3 regions of the Paucibacter sp. XJ19-41 genome follow, and region 3 is predicted to be linked to each of the others. Evidence: predicted binding sites of a transcription regulator. Region 3 holds the regulator's gene; each other region holds the start of a gene.
The links. The regulator FliA, encoded in region 3, starts transcription of late flagellar genes. The targets are predictions, from matches to a motif close to CTAAAGTTTNNNNNNNNNNNGCCGNTA.
Positions count from the first base shown of each region.

Region 1: PO768_RS22330 (flagellin) is a predicted target of FliA. The motif match lies at 4,402-4,428, and genes of this name have one in related genera.
Region 2: flgM (flagellar biosynthesis anti-sigma factor FlgM) is a predicted target of FliA. The motif match lies at 1,821-1,847, and genes of this name have one in related genera.

Region 1 covers NZ_JAQOWX010000108.1:7,050-13,361, reverse strand. Annotated here, with positions in the region: gene fliD (flagellar filament capping protein FliD) at 1-1,381, opposite strand, end outside; gene PO768_RS22335 (flagellin) at 1,488-2,732, opposite strand; gene PO768_RS22330 (flagellin) at 2,943-4,178, opposite strand; gene flhD (flagellar transcriptional regulator FlhD) at 4,637-4,960, shown strand; gene flhC (flagellar transcriptional regulator FlhC) at 5,048-5,584, shown strand; gene PO768_RS22315 (class I SAM-dependent methyltransferase) at 5,593-6,312, shown strand, end outside.
Region 2 covers NZ_JAQOWX010000054.1:11,577-17,888, forward strand. Annotated here, with positions in the region: gene PO768_RS15140 (flagellar hook assembly protein FlgD) at 1-23, opposite strand, end outside; gene flgC (flagellar basal body rod protein FlgC) at 46-462, opposite strand; gene flgB (flagellar basal body rod protein FlgB) at 479-892, opposite strand; gene flgA (flagellar basal body P-ring formation chaperone FlgA) at 1,063-1,776, shown strand; gene flgM (flagellar biosynthesis anti-sigma factor FlgM) at 1,888-2,220, shown strand; gene PO768_RS15165 (hypothetical protein) at 2,321-2,710, shown strand; gene PO768_RS15170 (DUF1841 family protein) at 2,741-3,172, opposite strand; gene PO768_RS15175 (ParA family protein) at 3,258-3,884, shown strand; gene PO768_RS15180 (MaoC family dehydratase) at 3,888-4,340, shown strand; gene PO768_RS15185 (response regulator) at 4,480-5,214, shown strand; gene PO768_RS15190 (segregation and condensation protein A) at 5,205-6,098, opposite strand; gene PO768_RS15195 (DUF3460 family protein) at 6,125-6,312, opposite strand, start outside.
Region 3 covers NZ_JAQOWX010000112.1:914-7,225, forward strand. Annotated here, with positions in the region: partial or broken gene flhF (flagellar biosynthesis protein FlhF) at 1-158, shown strand, start outside; gene PO768_RS22645 (MinD/ParA family ATP-binding protein) at 171-977, shown strand; gene PO768_RS22650 (RNA polymerase sigma factor FliA) at 997-1,710, shown strand; gene PO768_RS22655 (methyl-accepting chemotaxis protein) at 1,781-3,124, shown strand; gene PO768_RS22660 (ATP-binding protein) at 3,319-4,878, opposite strand; gene PO768_RS22665 (GGDEF domain-containing protein) at 5,578-6,312, opposite strand, start outside.

The sequences.
Region 1 (6,312 bases), on a different contig from region 3:
GGCCGGCCATGCGGTTGTCCAGCGCCTGGTACTGCTTGTTGAGCCGGTCGGTGGTCCGCGCGATACGGTCCTCGGCCTTGTCCTGCTCTTTCTCGTTGAGTTTGAGCTTCTGGTTCAAGCCTTCGGTGCGGCTGCTCAGCGAGCCCTTGCTGCCGGTCAGCCCGGTCGTAAAGTCGGCCAGCCGCTTGGCCATGCCGGTGATCTTGGCGTCGGCATCGCCGGCAAACAGCTTGCCGAGTTTGCCGGGGTCGGCAATGGCCTTGTCCAGCGCGGCGATGTCCAGCGTGATCGTGCCGTCGGTCGGCGCTGCGGAATCCTTGCTGGTCATGCTGAGGAAGTTGAACTGGCCGGCGCCGGTGTCGCGCAGGATGTTGCGCATCTGGTTGCGCAGGTTCAGCACCGTGCTGTCGCCCTGCAGCGCGCCGCCGATCTTCGCCTTCTCGTCGTACTTGGTCTGCTCGACCAGAAAGCTGTTCAGCGCGTTGTAGGCGGTGACGAAGTCCTGCACCACCTTCTTCTGCGCCGCGCCGTCATTGGCGACATTGATCGTTGCCGGCGTCGTCGTCAGCGCCGAGACGGTGAAGCTGACATTCTCGATCGCGCCGCTGAAGGTGTTGGACTCGGACACCACATCCAGGCCGTTGACGGTGGCCAGCGCGTTCTTGGCCGCCACCGTCTGTTGCATCGTCGTGTTGCCGGTGTCGGGGCTGTAGCTCAGGGCCCCCAGGCCGGTGGCCAGCGGTGCGTCGGCCAGATCGGTGGCGGTGATGCGCAGCGCGCTCACTTCGCCGGTGGCGTCGCTGCGTATGGTCAGGCGCGAACCGCTGGCGTCCTTGACGATGCTGGCCGTGACGCCGGACTTGGCGTCATTGATGGCCTTGCGCACGTCCTCCAGGGTCGTGCCCGCGGCGCTGAACTCGAGGTTGATCGTCTTGGCGCCGTCCTTGGGCGTGAAGCTCGGGTTCGCGGGGGCGACCTGGTCGGTGTACTTGCCCAGCTCGATCTTCAGCTTGCCGCTGCCCAGCACCGCAGCGCCGGTGGCATAGGCGCCGGAGGCCAGGCTGTGGGCGCTGGCCAGCTGGGTCACGTTGACGCTGTAGCTGCCCGAGCTGGCGCCGGCGCTGGCGGTGGCGGACAGGGCGGTCGGATTGCTGCTGCCGGCCGAGGTCTGGCCCCATAGCGAGGCCTTGGCCATCGCATTGGCGGCCGAGGTCACGCCGGACAGCAGGCTTTGCACCTTGCCATAGGTCGAGATCTGGGTCTGGATGAAGGTGGCCGAGGTCTGCAGGTTTTGCAGCGGTTTCTTCTCCAACGCGACCAGCTTGTCGATGATGTCGGCAACCTGCAGTCCGCTGCCTATGCCTGTTGATGAAATGCCCATGTCCGTATCCTTGGAGCCGTGATCTGTTGTCGGTCATTGGAGCCAATAACTGAAGGCCCGTTACGTTTGCATGCAACGGGCCTCGCCAGCGGGGAAGGGAGGGCGCTTAGCCTTGCAGCAGCCGCAGCACCTGCTGCGGCAGCTGGTTGGCCTGGGCCACCATCGCGGTGCCGGCCTGCTGCAGGATCTGGGCGCGCGAGAGGTTGGCAGTTTCCTGCGCAAAGTCGGCGTCCATGATGCGACCGCGGGCGGCCGACACGTTCTCGCTCTGGATCTGGATATTGGCGACCGCCGTCTCGAAGCGGCTTTGCACCGCGCCGAGCTGGGCGCGCGCGCCATTGACCTGGTCGAGCGCGCTGTCGATCTTCATGATCGCCTTCCACACGCCGACCTCGGTCTCGATGCTCAGGCTGTCGATGCCGATCTCCGGGTTGACCGCCGGCGGCACGATCAGGCCGCCGTCGCCAGCGTCCACACCGGTGGTCGCCGTCGTGAAGCCGGCCAGCGTGACCACGCCGGGCAGGCCGGTGGTCGTGTCGATGCGGGAGGACATCATCGTGATCTTGAAGGCGCCAGCCACGGCCGGGTCTTCCACCAGATAGGCGGAGATGCCGGTGTCGGTGGTCTTGCGGTTGATCGCCTCGATGACCTCGCCCAGGCGCTCCTTCTCGGAGTCGGACGCCGGGATCGTGCCGATATCGATCGGCGTGACGCTGGGCGCTACCGTGATGGTCAGCGGGCCGGGATTGGCGGCGCCGGGGATGGCGGCCAGATTGGGGCCGGTGATCTGCGTGCCATCGAAGGAGGCGGCGGTATTGCCTTCCGCGTACTGGACCGTCGAGATGGCGGCGGTGGTCGTGTTGGCCAGGCTGCCGATCGTGATGCCGTCACCCGAGTTGGCGCCGATCTGGAAAGTCGCAGCGGTGAAGGACCCGTCCAGCAGGCGCTTGCCGTTGAACGAGGTCTGCTTCGAGACGCGGTCGATTTCGTCGCGCAGCTGCACCACTTCGGCATGCAGGGCCTTGCGGTCGTCCGGGCTGTTGGTCGCGTTGGCCGATTGCACGGCCAGCTCGCGCATGCGCTGCAGCATGTCGCCGACCTTGCCGAGCGCACCTTCGCCGGTCTGCGCCAGCGAGATGCCGTCATTGGCATTGCGGGCCGCGACATTGAGGCCGCGCACCTGGGTGTTCATGCGCTCGGCAATCGCGAGACCGGCCGCATCGTCCTTGGCACTGTTGACGCGCAGGCCCGAGGACAGGCGCTGCATCGAGGTGGCCAGAGAACTCTGGCTGTTGTTCAGGTTTCGTTGCGCGTTCAGCGAAACGATATTGGTATTGATGGTTTGAGGCATCGCGGCTCTCCTACTGAAATCGATGATTCCGGCTTGGAGCCGGCGTACCTACTCGGTAGCTGCATTCTTCGGCAGAACTTAAATGCCGGAAGACTCGATAAGCAGGGTGTTCGATGCCTTATTCGATGCCGTCAATGAAGAGCCCCGGCGCGTGGCCGGGGCTTGGTTGGAGGGCTTGACCGAGCGCTTGCGCGCCCGGCGCCTACCCGATCAGCGCAGCAGCGACAGCACTTGCTGCGGCAGCTGGTTGGCCTGGGCCACCATCGCGGTGCCGGCCTGCTGCAGGATCTGCGTGCGCGACAGATTGGAGGTTTCCGTCGCGAAGTCGGCGTCCATGATGCGGCCACGAGCGGCAGCGGTGTTCTCGCTCTGGATCATGATGTTGCCGACCGCGCTCTCGAAGCGGCTTTGCACGGCGCCCAGCTTGGCACGGGCGCTGTTGACCTGGTCCAGCGCGCTGTCGAGCTGCTTCATTGCGACCCAGGAGTCCTTTTCGGTTTCCACCGAGATGTCGTCGATGCCGACCTCATTCTGCTGGGCGGTCTGGGCCATATCGGCCACGGCCATGCCGGTGTCGGCGGCGGTGAAGCCGGCGAACGTGATGGCTTGCGGAGCGGGCGGCGTGGCGGCATCCAGCTTGGAGCTGACCACTTCCAGGCGCATCGTGCCATCGGCGTTCTCGGTCGCGAAGGCCGAGACGCCGGTGTCGGCCGTCTTGCGGTTGATCGCCTCGATGACCTGGCCGAAACGCTCCTTGCCCGAGCCGGCGGCCTCGATCTCGCCGAGGTCGATCGCGGTGGCGGTGCCGACCTGGATGGTCAGCGTGCCGGCGGCGATCTCGGCGTTATAGCCGGTCACCGTGGCATCGGCCACATTCACCGCACCGGTGGTGCCGGCCGCCGTCGTGGCCGAGTTGTCGCCGTAGGTGATGTTGGACAGGCCGGCGGCGGTGGTGTTGGTCAGGCTGCCGATCGTGATGTTCTGGCCCGAGTCGGAACCAACCTGGAAGTTGGCCGAACCGAAGGAGCCGTCGAGCAGCTTGCGGCCGTTGAACGAGGTGTTCTTGGCGACGCGGTCGATTTCATCGCGCAGCTGCGTGACTTCGGCCTGCAGGGCCTTGCGGTTATCGGAGCTGTTGGTCGCGTTGGCCGACTGCACGGCCAGTTCACGCATGCGCTGCATCATGTCGCCGACCTTGCCCAGCGCGCCTTCAGCGGTCTGGGCCAGCGAGATGCCGTCATTGGCATTGCGGGCCGCGACGTTCAGGCCGCGGGTCTGGGCGCTCATGCGCTCGGCGATCGCCAGGCCGGCGGCATCGTCCTTGGCGCTGTTGACGCGCAGACCAGACGACAGACGCTGCATCGAGGTGGCCAGCGAGTTTTGCGAGGAAGACAGATTGCGCTGGGCGTTCAGCGAAACCGAGTTGGTATTGACAGACATTGCCATGATCGATCTCCAAAGTGTTACAGATGCTCCCGGCAGACGCCGGCTCTTGCCTCGGGGCTCGCCATCGGGTGAGGGCGGTCCCCGTGTCTGCGGCAAGCCGCAGACTGCGTCCGGCGGCAGCTAGTCGATGAAGACTGAGAGGTCGTCTGAGTTGATCCACTCAAAATCCACCGGTCGGCTGTTCCGGACCACGGAGCCGAAGCTTCGATTCCGTTGGGATGTTTATCGATCTGGCCTGACAGAACTTTAGGCATGTTTCACACGCTGTTACGTGGGGCAGGCGCTCGCCGGAACAAAACGGTAATTCTTGGTCTGCAGCAGGCTTGTAGGAATTTGCCTGACACGGCTCTGCTCGGAAGAGAGACGCAACGCGCGGATTTGGCCTGATGTTGGGCCCCTGTTCCGGTCTTCACAATCCGTTTCACGTTGGAACCAAACCGAAACAACAGGAGTGCCAGATGAACGCAGACCAAATCCTCGCCGAGATCCGTGAAGCGAATCTGTCCTACCTGATGCTGGCGCAAAGCCTGATCCGTAGCGACCGTGAGCAGGCCCTGTACCGCCTGGGCATCTCGGAAGAGACCGCCACCCTGATCGGCACGCTGAGCCCGGCTCAGATGATGAAGATCGCCTCGGGCAACACCTTGCTGTGCCGCTTCCGCATGGACGACGACATGGTCTGGGGTCTGCTGACCAGCCACGGCAAGACCGCCGCCAACGACCAGGTCTCCCGCCTGCATGCCAGCATCCTGATGGCAGGCCGCCACCAAGAAGCCGCCTGACTGTTGACCCCCGGTCATGCGGGGCCGCTTGGGAGCGGCCCGGTGCTGGCCCCGCGAAATACTGAACACCGATCGAGAGTGACCATCATGCGCCAGAAAAGCATCCTGACCGAAGCCCGCCAGATCGAACGTGCGGTGACCCTGATCAACCTGGGCGCGCGCCTGCAGGTGCTGGAGTCGGAGACCGATCTGAGCTATGAGCGCCTGCTGCGCCTGTACAAGGAAGTCTCGGGCAAGTCGCCGTCCAAGGGCCAGCTGCCCTTCTCGACCGACTGGTTCATGACCTGGCAGCCCAATATCCACGCCTCGCTGTTTCTCAACATCCACGAGTACCTGAACAAGGTCGCCGAGATGGATGAGATCGACACCGTCATCAAGGCCTTCCAGCTCTACCGCGAGCAGACCCAGGCCCAGGGCCTGGAGGAGCAGCTCTCGGTGACGCGCGCCTGGCGCCTGGTGAAGTTCATCGACAACGGCATGCTGACGATGACCAAGTGCAGCAAGTGCGGCGGCCACTTCGTGACCCACCCGCACGAGATCGCCCGTCACTATGTCTGCGGCCTGTGCAACCCACCGGCCCGCGCCGGCAAGGGCAAGGCGCAGGGCGGCATCCATATGCATTGAGACCTGTGGTGCCCGCCTCGGCCATGCCTTTCCCTATGGCCGCGCTGCACCGCGCCTGGCCCTTGCCGGCCCTGCTGAGCTGGGGCGGCGCCTGGCTGCTGTTTCTCGCACTGGTTCGCCTCGGCCTGGGGCCGCTGCCCGCCGCGCTGGGGGCAGGTCTTGCCGGCCTGCTGCTGGCGCTGACACAGTCCAGTCGCTGGCGTCGCGTGATGGTGGCGCTGGGCTTTCCTCTTTCTCTATTGATCAGCGGCGCGGCGTCCGGCCTGCCCGCCTGGGCCTGGTTGCTTCCGCTGCTCCTGCTGGCCCTGGCCTATCCGCAGCGGCTCTGGCGCGATGCGCCGCTCTATCCCACGCCGCCGGGCGCCCTACAAGCCCTGGCCGAGATCGCGCCGCTGCGCGCTGGTGCGCGCGTGCTCGACGCCGGTTGCGGCCTGGGTCACGGCCTGCGCGAGCTGCGCCGGGTCTACCCGCTGGCCCGCATCGAAGGGGTGGAGTGGAGCGCTTTGCTGGCCCGTCTGGCGGCCTGGCGGTGTCCCTGGGCACGGGTGCGGCGCGGCGATATGTGGGCCGATGACTGGCGCGCCTACGATCTGATCTATCTGTTCCAGCGCCCCGAGTCGATGCCGCAGGCCCTGGCCAAGATGCGCGAGCAGCTGCGCCCCAAGGCCTGGCTGGTCAGTCTTGATTTCGAGCTGCCGGCGCTGCCGGCGCGGGCCTGCATCGAGCTG
Region 2 (6,312 bases), on a different contig from region 3:
TTGTTGAGCGTTGCGACGTCCATCAGGAGTCCTCCCGGCCCGGGCTCAGCCCTGGCCCAGTTGCAAGGTCTTGAGCAGCAGGCTCTTGGCCGTGCTCATCACCTCGATATTGTTTTGATAGGAACGCGAGGCCGAGATCATGTTGACCATCTCTTCCACCGTGTTGACATTGCTGTAGGTCACATAGCCCTCGGCGTCGGCCTTGGGGTGCTTGGGGTCGTGCACGCGCCGGCCCTCGGTCTGGTCTTCGCTGATCTGGGCCACCCGCACGCCGGCGGCGCCGAGGTTCTCGCCGGCACCCATCAGCGCGGTCTGGAACACCACCTGGCGCGCCTTGTAGGCCTGGCCGTCGGGGCCGGCCACGGTGTCGGCATTGGCCAGATTGCTGGCGACGATGTTGAGGCGCTGGCTTTGCGCGCTGACCGCGCTGCCCGAGACGCTGAAGATCTGGAACATCGACATGGGCTTCTCCTGCGGATCAGGCCGCGTTGTGCGACTTCATCGCGTCCATCGTGGTGCGCACGCTGCCATTGATGAAGCGCAGCGTGGCCTCGTACTTCACCGCGTTGTCGGCGAAGTTGGCGCGTTCGCGGTCCATGTCGACCGAGTTGCTGTCCAGATTGGTCTGGGCAGCGGTGGAGTAGAGCTTGTTGCTGTCGGCGCGGGCGCCGGCCAGCGGCGCCATATGACTCTTGCTGGTGGTCGCCATCGCGCCGGGCACCGCGCTGGAGCCGGTCGCTTCGCGCAGCGCCCGCGCAAAGTCCATGTCCCGGGCCTGGTAGCCCGGGGTGTCGGCATTGGCGATATTGCTGGCGAGCTGGCGCTGGCGCTCCGAGCGCAGGCTCAGGGCCTGGGTCTGGAAGTTCAGCGTGTCGGTCAGTCGGTTGATCATGATGGGGACCTCGGTGGCAGTCCGGGCAGTTGAGATGGATTGTGTTGGGCAGGTCGAAAAACATTAGCGGGAATAGAACGGGCTTTGCTGCGCATTTCGACCCTCAGGAGTCGGCGGCTCGGGCCTACAGTCGCTCCATGCTCCAACAAGCCTGCCTTCCCGCTGCCCTCGTGGCCAGCCGCACCCGCGCCCTTGGCGCCGGGCTTGCGCTGTGCCTGGCGGCGACGGGCGGGGCGGCGCAGACGCCGTCCAGCCTGAGCCCCGAGCTGCTGAGCCGGGTCCAGGCGCTGGCGCTGGCCGGTGCCCAGGCCGGCGCGCCGCCCGAGGCGCGCATCGAGGTGCAACTGGGCCAGCTCGACGCGCGGCTGCGGCTGGCGCCCTGTGCCCAGGTCCAGCCCTATCTGCCCAGCGGCATGAAGATGTGGGGACGCAGCCGCATCGGCCTGCGCTGCGTCGATGGCCAGGCGCGCTGGAATGTCAGCCTGCCGGTGCAGGTGCAGGTCTATGCCCGGGTGCTGGTGGCCACCACCGCCTTGCCGGCCGGCACCGTCTTGTCTCAAGCCCAGCTGCAAGCGGCCGACATTGATATAGCTGCCGAGTCCGGCCAGGTCTTCACCGACGCCAGCCTGCTCGACGGGCGCAGCCTGCAACGACCCCTGGTGGTCGGTGAGGCGGTGCGCAGCACGGATCTGAAACAGCGGCGCTGGTTTGCCGCCGGCGAGCGCGTGCAGGTGCTGGCCAGCGGTGCCGGCTATGCGATAGCCAGTGAAGGCCAGGCCATGGAGCCGGGCCTGGAAGGCCAGGATGTCAGGATCCGTTTCGAGAATGGCCGTACCGTGACCGGCCGCGCCGTCGGTGAGCGTCGTGTGGAGGTGCTGCTATGAGGCAGGCACAGGGGGGCGTTTGGCCCCGCAGTTTCGCGATAGTCCTAAAGTCCCGCCGGGAAGGGTCGATACACCGAAAAACCTGGACAGCTTCGGGCAATGCCCTGAGCTATGGAGAGCAGCATGAAAATCGGTAACAGCCCAGAAACGATGGCGCCAGTGACGGCCGGGACGGACAGGCCCGCCAGCGCTGACGCCGGCCGCGCCAAGACGGCCGAAGCCGCCGGCGGCAAGACGCCGGAGGCCAGCGCCAAGATCGCCTTGTCTAGCAATGCCAGCGCCTTGCTCGCCGGTGTGTCCGAGGAAGGCAGCTTCGACGCCGAGAAGGTCGGGCGGATTTCCCAGGCCATCACCGAAGGCAAGTTCGGCATCAATGCCGAGGCGGTGGCCGACAAACTGATTGCCAATGCCCAGGAAATGCTGAGCCGAGCGACGCCTCACTGAGCGGTGTCCGGCGCGAGCCGGTGCTGTTTGACTGTTTTTGCTGACCGAATATCAACGCCTTGCGGCGGGTACCGCTATGCACGCCTTGCCCACTTCTGAAATGACGAGCTTGCCAGACGCGGCCTTGGGCCAGGCGCTGGAGCAGCCGCTGCTGGCCGTCGAAGGCTGCCTGAATCTGCTGGGCGAGGCCTTGCTGCGGCGCGACAGCCAGGCGATCGAGCTGCATGCCAGCGCGCTGCACCAGGCCCTGGCCGAGGCGATCGCGATGTTCAGCGAAGCCGCCCGCAGCGGCCAGGTGCCGCCCAATCTGCGTCATCGTCTGGTACAGGCCGGCGGCCGGGTCGCCGCGCAGCGCGAGTCGCTGGCACGCGCCACCGCCGCACTGGACCGCGCGATCGATGTGCTGATGCCCGGCGAGGCCAGCGGCCTGTACTCGGCGCTGGGCAAGAACGAGCGCAAGTCGCTGGGCGGCGGGTCCTACCAGGCCTGATCCGAGCTCATCCTGTCTACCAAAGCCACCTCAAGAGGTGGCTTTCTTACGTACGCATTCCAGATAGGCATGGCCATCGGGCGGCAGGCCGCTGCGCTGCGAGGCCCAGATCATCTCGCCCAGGCAGTCCATCGCGGCATGCTGGGCCTCGTGCATCGATTGGCGCTTGGCCGCCAGCAGCGCGATGGCCTGACGGATGCCGGTGGGCTGGTCGATGGACTGCTGCTCGGTGATGGTCAGATGCATCGAGAGATGCAAAAAGGGGTTGGTGCGCCCCTCTTCCACCGTGTAGACGGTGTTGACGGCGGTTTCCTCGTCCGCCAGTTCGGCGTGGTACTCGGGGTGCTCGTCAATCCATTGCGCGGCAATGGCTTCCATCGGGATCAGCGGCGCACCTTCGCGCAGCTTGCGGTAGGTGGCGCAGAAAAAGCGGCGCACCTCGATTTGGGAGGGGGCAAACATCGCGCTATTGTCGCTGTTCACCCGCATTGCGGTGCGCGGCGCGGCGCGGCTACGATGGTTTCCCCGTGATTGCACAGGAGACTTCATGCCCGTGATCCTGGTCGCCAACCCCAAGGGCGGCGTTGGAAAAAGCACGCTGGCCAGCAATATTGCCGGCTACTACGCCCGCCAAGGGCATGCGGTGATGCTGGGCGATGTCGACAGCCAGCAGTCGGCACGCCAGTGGCTGGATCTGCGCCCGGCGCAACTGCCGGCGATCCAGAGCTGGGATGTCGACGTGAAGGGCATACTGAAGCCGCCCAAGGGCGTCAGCCATGTGGTGCTGGACACACCGGCCGGCCTGCGGGGCAAGAAGCTCGCGGCTGTCTACGCGCTGGCCGACAAGTTGCTGATTCCGCTGCAACCCAGTCTTTTTGACATCCAGGCGACATACGGATTCCTGCAGACCCTGCAAGATCTGCGGGCGCAGTCGGGCGGCAAGAGCCCGCAGCTGGCCTTGGTGGGCATGCGCGCGCGTGAAGGTACGCTGTCGGCCCAGCAACTGCAGCAGTTCGTGCAAGGGCTGGCGCTGCCGGTGCTGGGCATGCTGCGCGACACCCAGAACTATGTGCAACTGGCGGCCCGCGGTCTGACCCTGTGGGACGTCGCTCCCAGCCGGGTCGAGCGCGATCTGGCGCAATGGCAGGCGCTGGGAGACTGGCTGGACCACTAGACGATGCGGACTTTCGAACGCCTGGCCGATCTGGCCGGCCTGCAGGGGCAGGAAATCGGCCTGAGCGACTGGATCGAGGTCGACCAGGCGCGCATCCAGCGCTTTGCCGATGCCACCGACGACCAGCAATGGATACATACCGAACCCGCCCGGGCGGCGGCCGGGCCGTTCGGCACGACCATTGCCCATGGTTTCCTGACGCTGAGCCTGCTGCCGGCCTTTTTCGACAGCGGTTTTCAGGTGGCGGACAGCCGCATGGGCATCAACTACGGCCTCAACAAGGTGCGTTTTCCGGCGCCGGTGCCGGTGGGCAGCCGCTTGCGGGCGCGTTTCACGCTGCTGTCCTACGAACCCATCGAGGGTGGGGCCCAGCTGGCGGTGCAGGTCAGCGTCGAGGGCGAGGGATTGGCCAAGCCGGTCTGCGTGGCGGAGTCGCTGACGCGACGCTATCGCTGATTTGTCCGCAGTGCGAACTGATGCGGCTGCGATATCCCCCATGAGGGTTGTGCCCAAGCCCGGGGCCCTTGCCTATGATCCAGCCCCAACACCATGCATACCGCTAAGCATGTCGCCAATCTTGATGAAGGGGCCGAGCATGAAAGTACTGCTCATTGATGATCACCCGCTGATCCTGTCGGCCCTGCAGACCGTCATCGAAGGCCTGGGTGACGATGTCCAGGTGGTCGGCGCCGACAGCGCCGCCGCTGCCCGGTCGACGCTGAAGCAGCAGGATGATTTCGATCTGGTGCTGCTGGACCTGCAACTGGGCGATGCCAGCGGCTTCGATCTGCTGGAGGAATTCCGCGCCGCCTACCCGGCCCTGCCGGTGGTGGTGATCTCGGCCTCGGACCGTGCCAGCGATGTGATCCGTTCGATCGACCAGGGTGCGATGGGCTTTGTGCCCAAGCGCAGCAGCACCGAGATGCTCTCGCAGGCGCTGCGTCTGGTGATGTCGGGTGGCATCTATGTGCCGCCGATGAGCCTGGGCAATGAGGTGTCGTCCGCTCCCGAGCCGGCGCCGGCCCAGCAGCGTATGCAGCAGATCCAGCAGGCCGCCAGCGAGTCGGCCTACCAGACCACCGGCGGGCTCGAAGGCCTGTCGCTGACGCCGCGCCAGACCGATGTGCTGGCCTTGCTGCTGCAAGGCAAGCCCAACAAGATCATCGCCCGCGAGCTGGGCGTCTCGGTCGAAACGATCAAGGACCATGTGGCCGCCGTGCTGAAGGCCGTGGGGGGCAGCTCACGCACCCAGGCGGTGCTGGCGGTGGGGCAGATGATGCAGCGCCAGCCCGAGACTCATTTCTCGACTTGGCGCGCCGCTCAGGCCTGATCGGTCTCGAACAGCGGCTCGGGCAGCGGTTCGGCCACACTCGGTGAGTAGGCCAGGCGCACATAGATAGGCGCGAAGGCCTCGGCTTGTGTGATCTCCAGCAGGCGCTCGCGCGCCAGCTCCAGCAGCGCAATAAAGGTCACGACCAGCACCTGCGGCCCGCGGCTGACTTCGAACAGCTGCTCGAACTCGACGAAGCGCTGGCCCTGCAGCCGGCGCAGCACGATGCTCATATGCTCGCGCACCGACAGCTGTTCGCGGGTGATGCGGTGGTGCTGGTTCAGCTTGGCGCGCTTGAGGATGTCCAGCCAGGCCTCGCGCAAATCATTGGCCTCGACATCGGGAAAGCGCGGCTGCAGCGACTGTTCGATATGCACCTGCGCACGCAGAAAGTCGCGCCCCAGCACCGGCAGCGCGTCCAGCTGGGCGGCGGCCAGCTTGATGCGCTCGTATTCCAGCAGGCGTCGCACCAGCTCGGCGCGCGGGTCTTCGGGCTCGGCGCCGTCCTCGGTCTTCTTCGGCGGCAAGAGCATGCGCGACTTGATCTCGATCAGCATCGCCGCCATCAGCAGGTATTCGCTGGCCAGCTCCAGATTGCTCTTGCGCAGCTGGTCGACATAGCTCAGGTACTGGCGCGTCACATCGGCCAGCGGGATGTCGAGGATGTTGAAGTTCTGCCGCCTGATCAGATAGAGCAGCAGGTCCAGCGGACCCTGGAAGGCCTCCAGAAAGACCTCCAGCGCATCCGGCGGGATGTAGAGGTCCAGCGGCATCTGGAACAGCGGCTCACCGTAGAGGCGGGCCACAGCGACGCCATCCACCGTCAGCGGCGGCGCGGCGGCGGCCGGCTCGGCCGGCAGGGAGGGCAGCGGCGTGTCGCTCAAGCCGACGCTCCTGGACGGGCGGGTTTTCAGTCGCCCTTGGTCTGGTAGACGTAAGGTTGCTGGGCGATCTTGGCTGCGCGGAAATCGGCCTGGGCCTGGCGGTCCACCGGCTTGTCCCACAGCAGGGCACGGCCGGCGCGCTGTTCTTGTTCCAGCGTTGGCTTCTTGGCCTTCAGCTCATCGATGAAGCTGCTGACTTCGGACTTGTAGGGCT
Region 3 (6,312 bases):
CGGCCCCGGCCCTGGTGCAGCGCGCGCTGCGCAATGCCGCCGCCCCGGCCTGGCGCGTCGACAGCGCCGATGTGAACCTGATCTTCGCCGGAGGCCCCGCGCTGGCCGCCGCCAATAACGCCCAGGCCGCCCGTCCGGCCGCCTTCGGCGCTTACTGAGCCCCACCCATCATGATGCGCAACTCCTATCGCCACACCGCCCCGCAAGACCAGGCCGACGGCTTGCGCCGCCTGTTCGCGGCCTCGCGCGTGCGCTTCATCCCGGTGCTGAGCAACCCCCATGTGGTCAACGGCGGCGCGCTGCTGGAAGGCCTGTGCGCCGCCTTCGCCGAGCTGGGTCTGCACACGCTGGTGGTCGATGCCGGCGAGCTGTCGCCGCAGCCGGCCGAGCTGGCGGCGGTGGACCTGGCCGCCTGCGTCGAGCGCCTGTCCGATCAGGTGTCCTATCTGGCCGCTCGCGGCCTGCCGCTGCGCCATATCAACGCCCATGGCTCGGCCGCCCAGTTTCTCGAAGCGGTCACCGACGCGGCGCCTTTTGCCGATGTCGTGATCCTGCATGCCAGCGCGGCCGAGCTGGCCCGCATGGTGGCCCAGCGCGAGCTGCGCCCGGTGCTGCTGGCCGACACCGATTCGCAAAGCGTCACCCATGCCTATGCCGGCATGAAGTGGCTGACCCAGCGTGCCGGCCTGATGGTCTACAGCCTGCTGCTGGCCTGCCCGCCGCAGCTGCGCCTGGCCGAGCGCATTGCCCAGCAGATCAGCAGCTGCGCCGACGGTTTTCTCGGCGCGGTGCTGCGCGACTGGGCCTGCCTGGACCCTCGCCAGCCGGCCAGCGCGCCGATGGCACCCGAGCTGCGCCATCTGGCGCGCGAGCTGCTGATGGCCGCGCCGCCCGGAGCCTTGCTGGAATCCGCCGCCGACACCTTGCCGCTGCGGCCGATGCTGCGCGGCGCACGTGCCGCCATGGCCGCCGTTTGAACAGTCGCTGGAGCAGATGATGTACACCGCCAAAGGTCGACTCGATAACTCCTCCCTGATCAAGCAGTACAGCCCGCTGGTGCGGCGCCTGGCGCATCAGATGATTGCCAAGCTGCCGGCCAATGTGGAGCTGGATGACCTGATCCAGGTCGGCCTGATCGGCCTGACCGATGCGCTGAGCCGCTTCGACACCGGCCAGGGCGTGCAGTTTGAAACCTTTGCCACCCAGCGCATCCGCGGCGCCATGCTCGACGAGCTGCGCGGCGGCGACTGGATGAGCCGCGGCACGCGCCGCCAGCAGCGCTCGATCGAGAGCGCCGTTCACAAGCTGGAGCAAAAGCTCGGCCGGGCGCCGCAGGAAAGCGAGATCGCGGTCGAGATGGGCATCAGCCTGCTCGAGTACCAGGAACTGCTCGGCAAGGTGCGCGGCACCCAGCTGGTCTTTCTGGAGGACATGAGCGGCGACGAGGGCGACGAAGACTATCTGGACCGCCATGTCGTCGACGACAGCAACACCCCGGTGGCCCTGCTGCAGGACCACCGCATGCGCGAGGCCCTGGTGGCGGCCATCAAGAACCTGCCCGAGCGCGAGCAGTTCGTGATGAGCATGTACTACGAGCACGACATGAATCTCAAGGAGATCGCGGCCGTGCTCAAGGTCACGGAGTCGCGCGTTTGCCAGCTGCACAGCCAGTCGATCGCCCGTTTGCGCGTTAAGCTGCGCGACTGGTAAGACAAAACGACGCCGCCGCGAGCGGCACCGACGGCAGGCCGCCACACGATGCGGCCGGAGGGGACTCAGCATGTTCGACTGGTTGCGTCGGCATCCCGACGCTGCAATGCCCGAGCCTGGCCCGGCCGCGCCCGGCGCCGGCCTGGAGGTGGTCAAGCGCCTGTCGCGCTCGGTCTCGACACTGGGCCGCGATGCCGCCGAGGTGCGTGGCGTGCTCGAAGACACCCAGAAGATCGTCGAGGCCCAGGGCCAGGCCATGCAGGCCCTGGCCGGCCAGCTGGGCCAGGTCCAGCAATCCCAGCAAGCCATCGGTGACTCGACCCGGCTGACCCGCGAGGCGGTCGGTCGCGCCCGCAGCGCGCTGGCCGGTGTCGGCGCCGAGGTCGGTGGCATCGTCCAGACCCTGCGCGATGTCTCGGACGCCGCCGGCCAGATCACCCAGATCGCGCTGCAGACCCGTCTTGTCGCCTTCAATGCCTCGGTCGAGGCCAAGCGCGCCGGCGAGGCCGGGCGTGGTTTCGGCGTCGTCGCCGATGCGGTCAAGGACCTGGCGGGCCGGGTCGAGGCCTCCTCCAAATCCATCATCGGTTCGATCGCGGCGCTCGACGCGCGCATCGACGCCTTCAGCCGCGAACTGGCCAGCGACGATGCCCACGCCGGCAAGAGCAGCATCCATGCGGCCTTCGGCGATGTCGAGAAGGATGTCGGCCTGATCTCGAGCTCGGCCGAGCAGAGCCGCCTGACCACGGCCAGCCTGAACGAGCGCGCCGCCGTGCTGGAGGGCGAGGTCAAGCAGGCCGTGGCCGGCCTAAGCAAGGCCTATGCCTGCAGCGAGCGTTTTCTGCGCCTGTCGGAAGAGCTGATCGAGCAGATCGCCGAGTCCGGCGTCGAGGTCGAGGACTCGCCGCTGATCCGCGGCGCCCAGCAGGCCGCCGCCGAGATCGCCGCGCTGCTGGAGCAGGCGGTGGCATCCGGCGCGATCCGCATCGAGCAACTGTTCGACGAGCACTACCGCCCGATCAACGGCAGCAACCCGCCGCAACACCTGACCCCCTTCACCGAGCTGGCCGACCGCCTGTTCCCGGCGGTGCAGGAGCGGCTGCTGAGCCTGAGCGACAAGGTGGTGTATTGCATCGCGGTGGACCGCAACGGTTATGTGGCCACCCACAACAAGAAGTACAACCAGCCGCAGCGCAGTGGCGACGTGGTCTGGAACACCGCCAACAGCCGCTACCGCCGCATCTTCAACGACCGCACCGGCCTGGCCTCCGCCCGCAACCAGCGCCCCTTCCTGCTACAGACCTACCGCCGCGACATGGGCGGCGGCCGCTTCGTCCTCCTCAAGGAAGTCGCCGCACCGATCATGGTGGCGGGGCGGCATTGGGGGGGATTGAGGTTGGCGTTTAATTTTTGAGGGGCTTTAGTTTCGCCGCCGCCGTTCCGGCTGCGCTTTACCGGGGCGCTATGCTGGCCCGCGGCCCGCGGCAAGTCGGCAAAGGCTGCTTTGTGAAAGTCATGTTATCAATGCAGAAGTCCATGGCTTTGAGTATCGACTAAGACCTTCAAGCAGGTTGGGGATGTTATTGGTGACTATCAAATCTCCGAAATTCACTCCACCGGAACGACGACCCCGCAGATTGAAGTCCTACAGCCGCTATATTCTTTCAGCATCGGTGCAAGCGCGATCATTGATTGGTCGTTCAGTTGGCTCGCCACGTTCGAGTCAACTTCGGGTGTCATGAAGCCAAACTCGAAGCGGCCGATATTGCGAGATTCCCGTTGAGACGCCTCCTTAAGGATGCCGAACAGACCGTAGTTATATAGGTCGGTGAAGCTTGCATCGAGTTCCTCGCCTTGTACGCCCAAGTGCATTTCCATTCTGGATTTCACTTCGGACCAGCGCTGGGTGCAAGACACGCCCTTGAAGGAACGAAGGAAGTGATCTAAATTCGGGAAGTCTAGTCGCAGTTCATTAACTACGTACTCGCTCAGCTTATTGTTGCGATCACTTACTGTTTTCATTACGAAGGTAGGATCGATGCGAAATGATGCATTCGGCTTTATGTCCCACTTGTCTAGTAGCCACTGTACGTGCAGCAGTAGTTGTCGAGGCCGGTAAAGCGTGTGACGAAGTATGTAGTAGAACGAATCCTCGTCGATGCCATGAGCCTCGTTGCGAATTTTGTCCGGAAAAAACTCCCGCCAGACTTCCTCGAAGGAGCGGTCCTTGGCCTTTAGATGATCCTCCAGACGTTTTCGGATGAACTCTGCCAAGTTCTCCCGGTCCCAATGAATTGGTTCCATGTACTGCTCAATCTTGTCGAGATCTCGAAGGTGGCGACGTGCGTTGTGTGCTAGTTCCTTGGGTAGCAGGATTTTGAGTGAGAGTTGCTGCTGGAAGATCGGATCTGTCACACATTTGTAGGCGGCGTCAATCAGCCCAGCGAAAAGTATGTCTCGTGACTCGAGAGAGTGCTCGACCACCGAGTCCAGTCCGTCAAAGCACAGAAGAAATGGCTTGTCTGCTTCAGCACTGTGCTGCTGAAGCACCTGCGCCAAGAGTTTCTCCAGACGCTCGTCACCCGGGAATGCCGAGATGAGTGAATGCTGCTTGGCATTCAGTCCATGTGCGAGCTTGGTCGGGACCTGGTCATTGCCGGACCAATTGACTATGAGTTGCCAAACCCGCTCCAAATGGCTGTTGAGCTTTTCGGTCGCTTGGGTGTTCAGGTGGCCAACACTGAGCAGATATTTCCTAATGTCAGTGCGTAATCGTTTGGGCAGCAAGCCTGACTCAAGCGCCCCCTCAAGTAAATAAATAGCGATAACGTTTTGCCACATTGATCGAGCGATCGCTACCACGCCATGGTCGCTGGCATCATGTAGGCGCTTGATCGACGTAAAAAGTGGTCCGAATTTCAGCTCATTGAGTTTGACGGAGTGAACCGCTCGGAAGTTAGCGCGATAGACGCTTGCTAGTGCCTTCATCAACGCCGTCTTTCCGCTGCCTTTCGCGCCGATGACGATAGCGCATTCGACATGCGAAAGCCTGGCGAACTTTGGAGTGCGGACGAAGTGCTCATCAAATCGTGTGTCTCGCTCTGCGGCATCGCTTCCTAAAGGGCGCTTGCTCCTTGGGGTATCAGGTAGCGCAGAAGATGTGCTCATAGCTTAAGTCCTCGGGCGTAGATAGCTGCTCCTGCGATGTAAACAAACACGATGCTCGCTGCCACGAAAAGTGTCCACTTGGTCGCGATAAGCCCCCAGGTCAAGGGAGTCGTATGCATCGACATGTAGAGGTTGATACTTGCAGCAATCACGAATATCAAAAGCGCCACTACTAGTAGTTCACCGAACTGTCTGGATAGGACCGAGGCTGCCCCCTTGTTTTGCAACCTGAACGTCTGCAGCAGCAAAAACATAGTAGCTACCGACCATTCGGGAGACGTTGTTAGGTAAGCAACGCTCTGATGATGTAGGGCCTCCAAGCTTACATATACTAGGACAGGCAAAGTTATGAGGACGTACTCCAATAGGAGTTCAAGCACAGTCTCCCGGACGTGTCGCGACATAGCCTAACCCTTTTGCAAGCTCGATTTACAGGCGGTCTACACCGTCGGTACGGCGTCTTCTGATCGCCCCCCGTCCTTGTGCCTATCGCCGGTCATCCAAATGCGCTAAAGCCGCAAAGATGTTCGCGTAACTTGCACCTCGACCAGATGCTCGGAATTACCTAGATGCCAATAATTTGGTCGTCAGAATTGGTGAAGCAGCAGAGTCGGTCTACATCCGGCAGCCATTAGCAGGGTTCGCGTCTCGCCTTGACCCTTCTCACTGCGTGCGGATTTCGCCCGCCAACCCCACGCCTCACGGCGCCACACACGCCTTGTTCTTCCCCGTGTGCTTGGCCTCATACAGCGCCACATCGGCGCGGTCGAGCGCAGCTTCCAGGGTTTCACCGGGGCGGTAGGGGGTGACGCCGGCGGAGAAGGTGACGAAGACGTCCTTGCCTTCGTGCATGAACAGCGCCATCGACAGCGCGCGCTGCAGCCGCGTCAGCACCTGCTGGGCCTCGTCCAGCGGGGTGTTGGGCAGCATCAGCACGAACTCCTCGCCGCCGTAGCGGGCCACCATATCGCCGGGGCGCAGCGAGGCCGAGACGCGCTCGGCCAGTGACTTCAGCGCCATATCGCCGGCGGCGTGGCCCAGCGAGTCGTTGAGCTTCTTGAAGTTGTCGATGTCCAGCAGGGCCAGGGCCAGCTGGCTGGGTTCCTGATCGGACTGGCGCTCCAGCTTGGCCTGCTCGATGCCGAAGGCGGCGATCAGGCCGCGGCGGTTGGCGATCTGGGTCAGCTGGTCGGTCTGCACCTCGTCGGACAGGCGCTTGAGCTCGCTCTCCAGCTCGTTGACACGCTTGCTGAGACTGCTGGCCTTGTCGTGCTCGGCGCTCAGCCGCGCCTGGGTCTGCTGCACCAGCGACTGCACACTGCGGCTTTCCTCCACCATCTCGCGCACCACGCCGGCCAGGCTCTCCAGGCTGTCGGCCTTCTCGATCACATCGGCATAGCGGCCCACGCTGTGCTGGAAGCGGTCGGTGTGCTC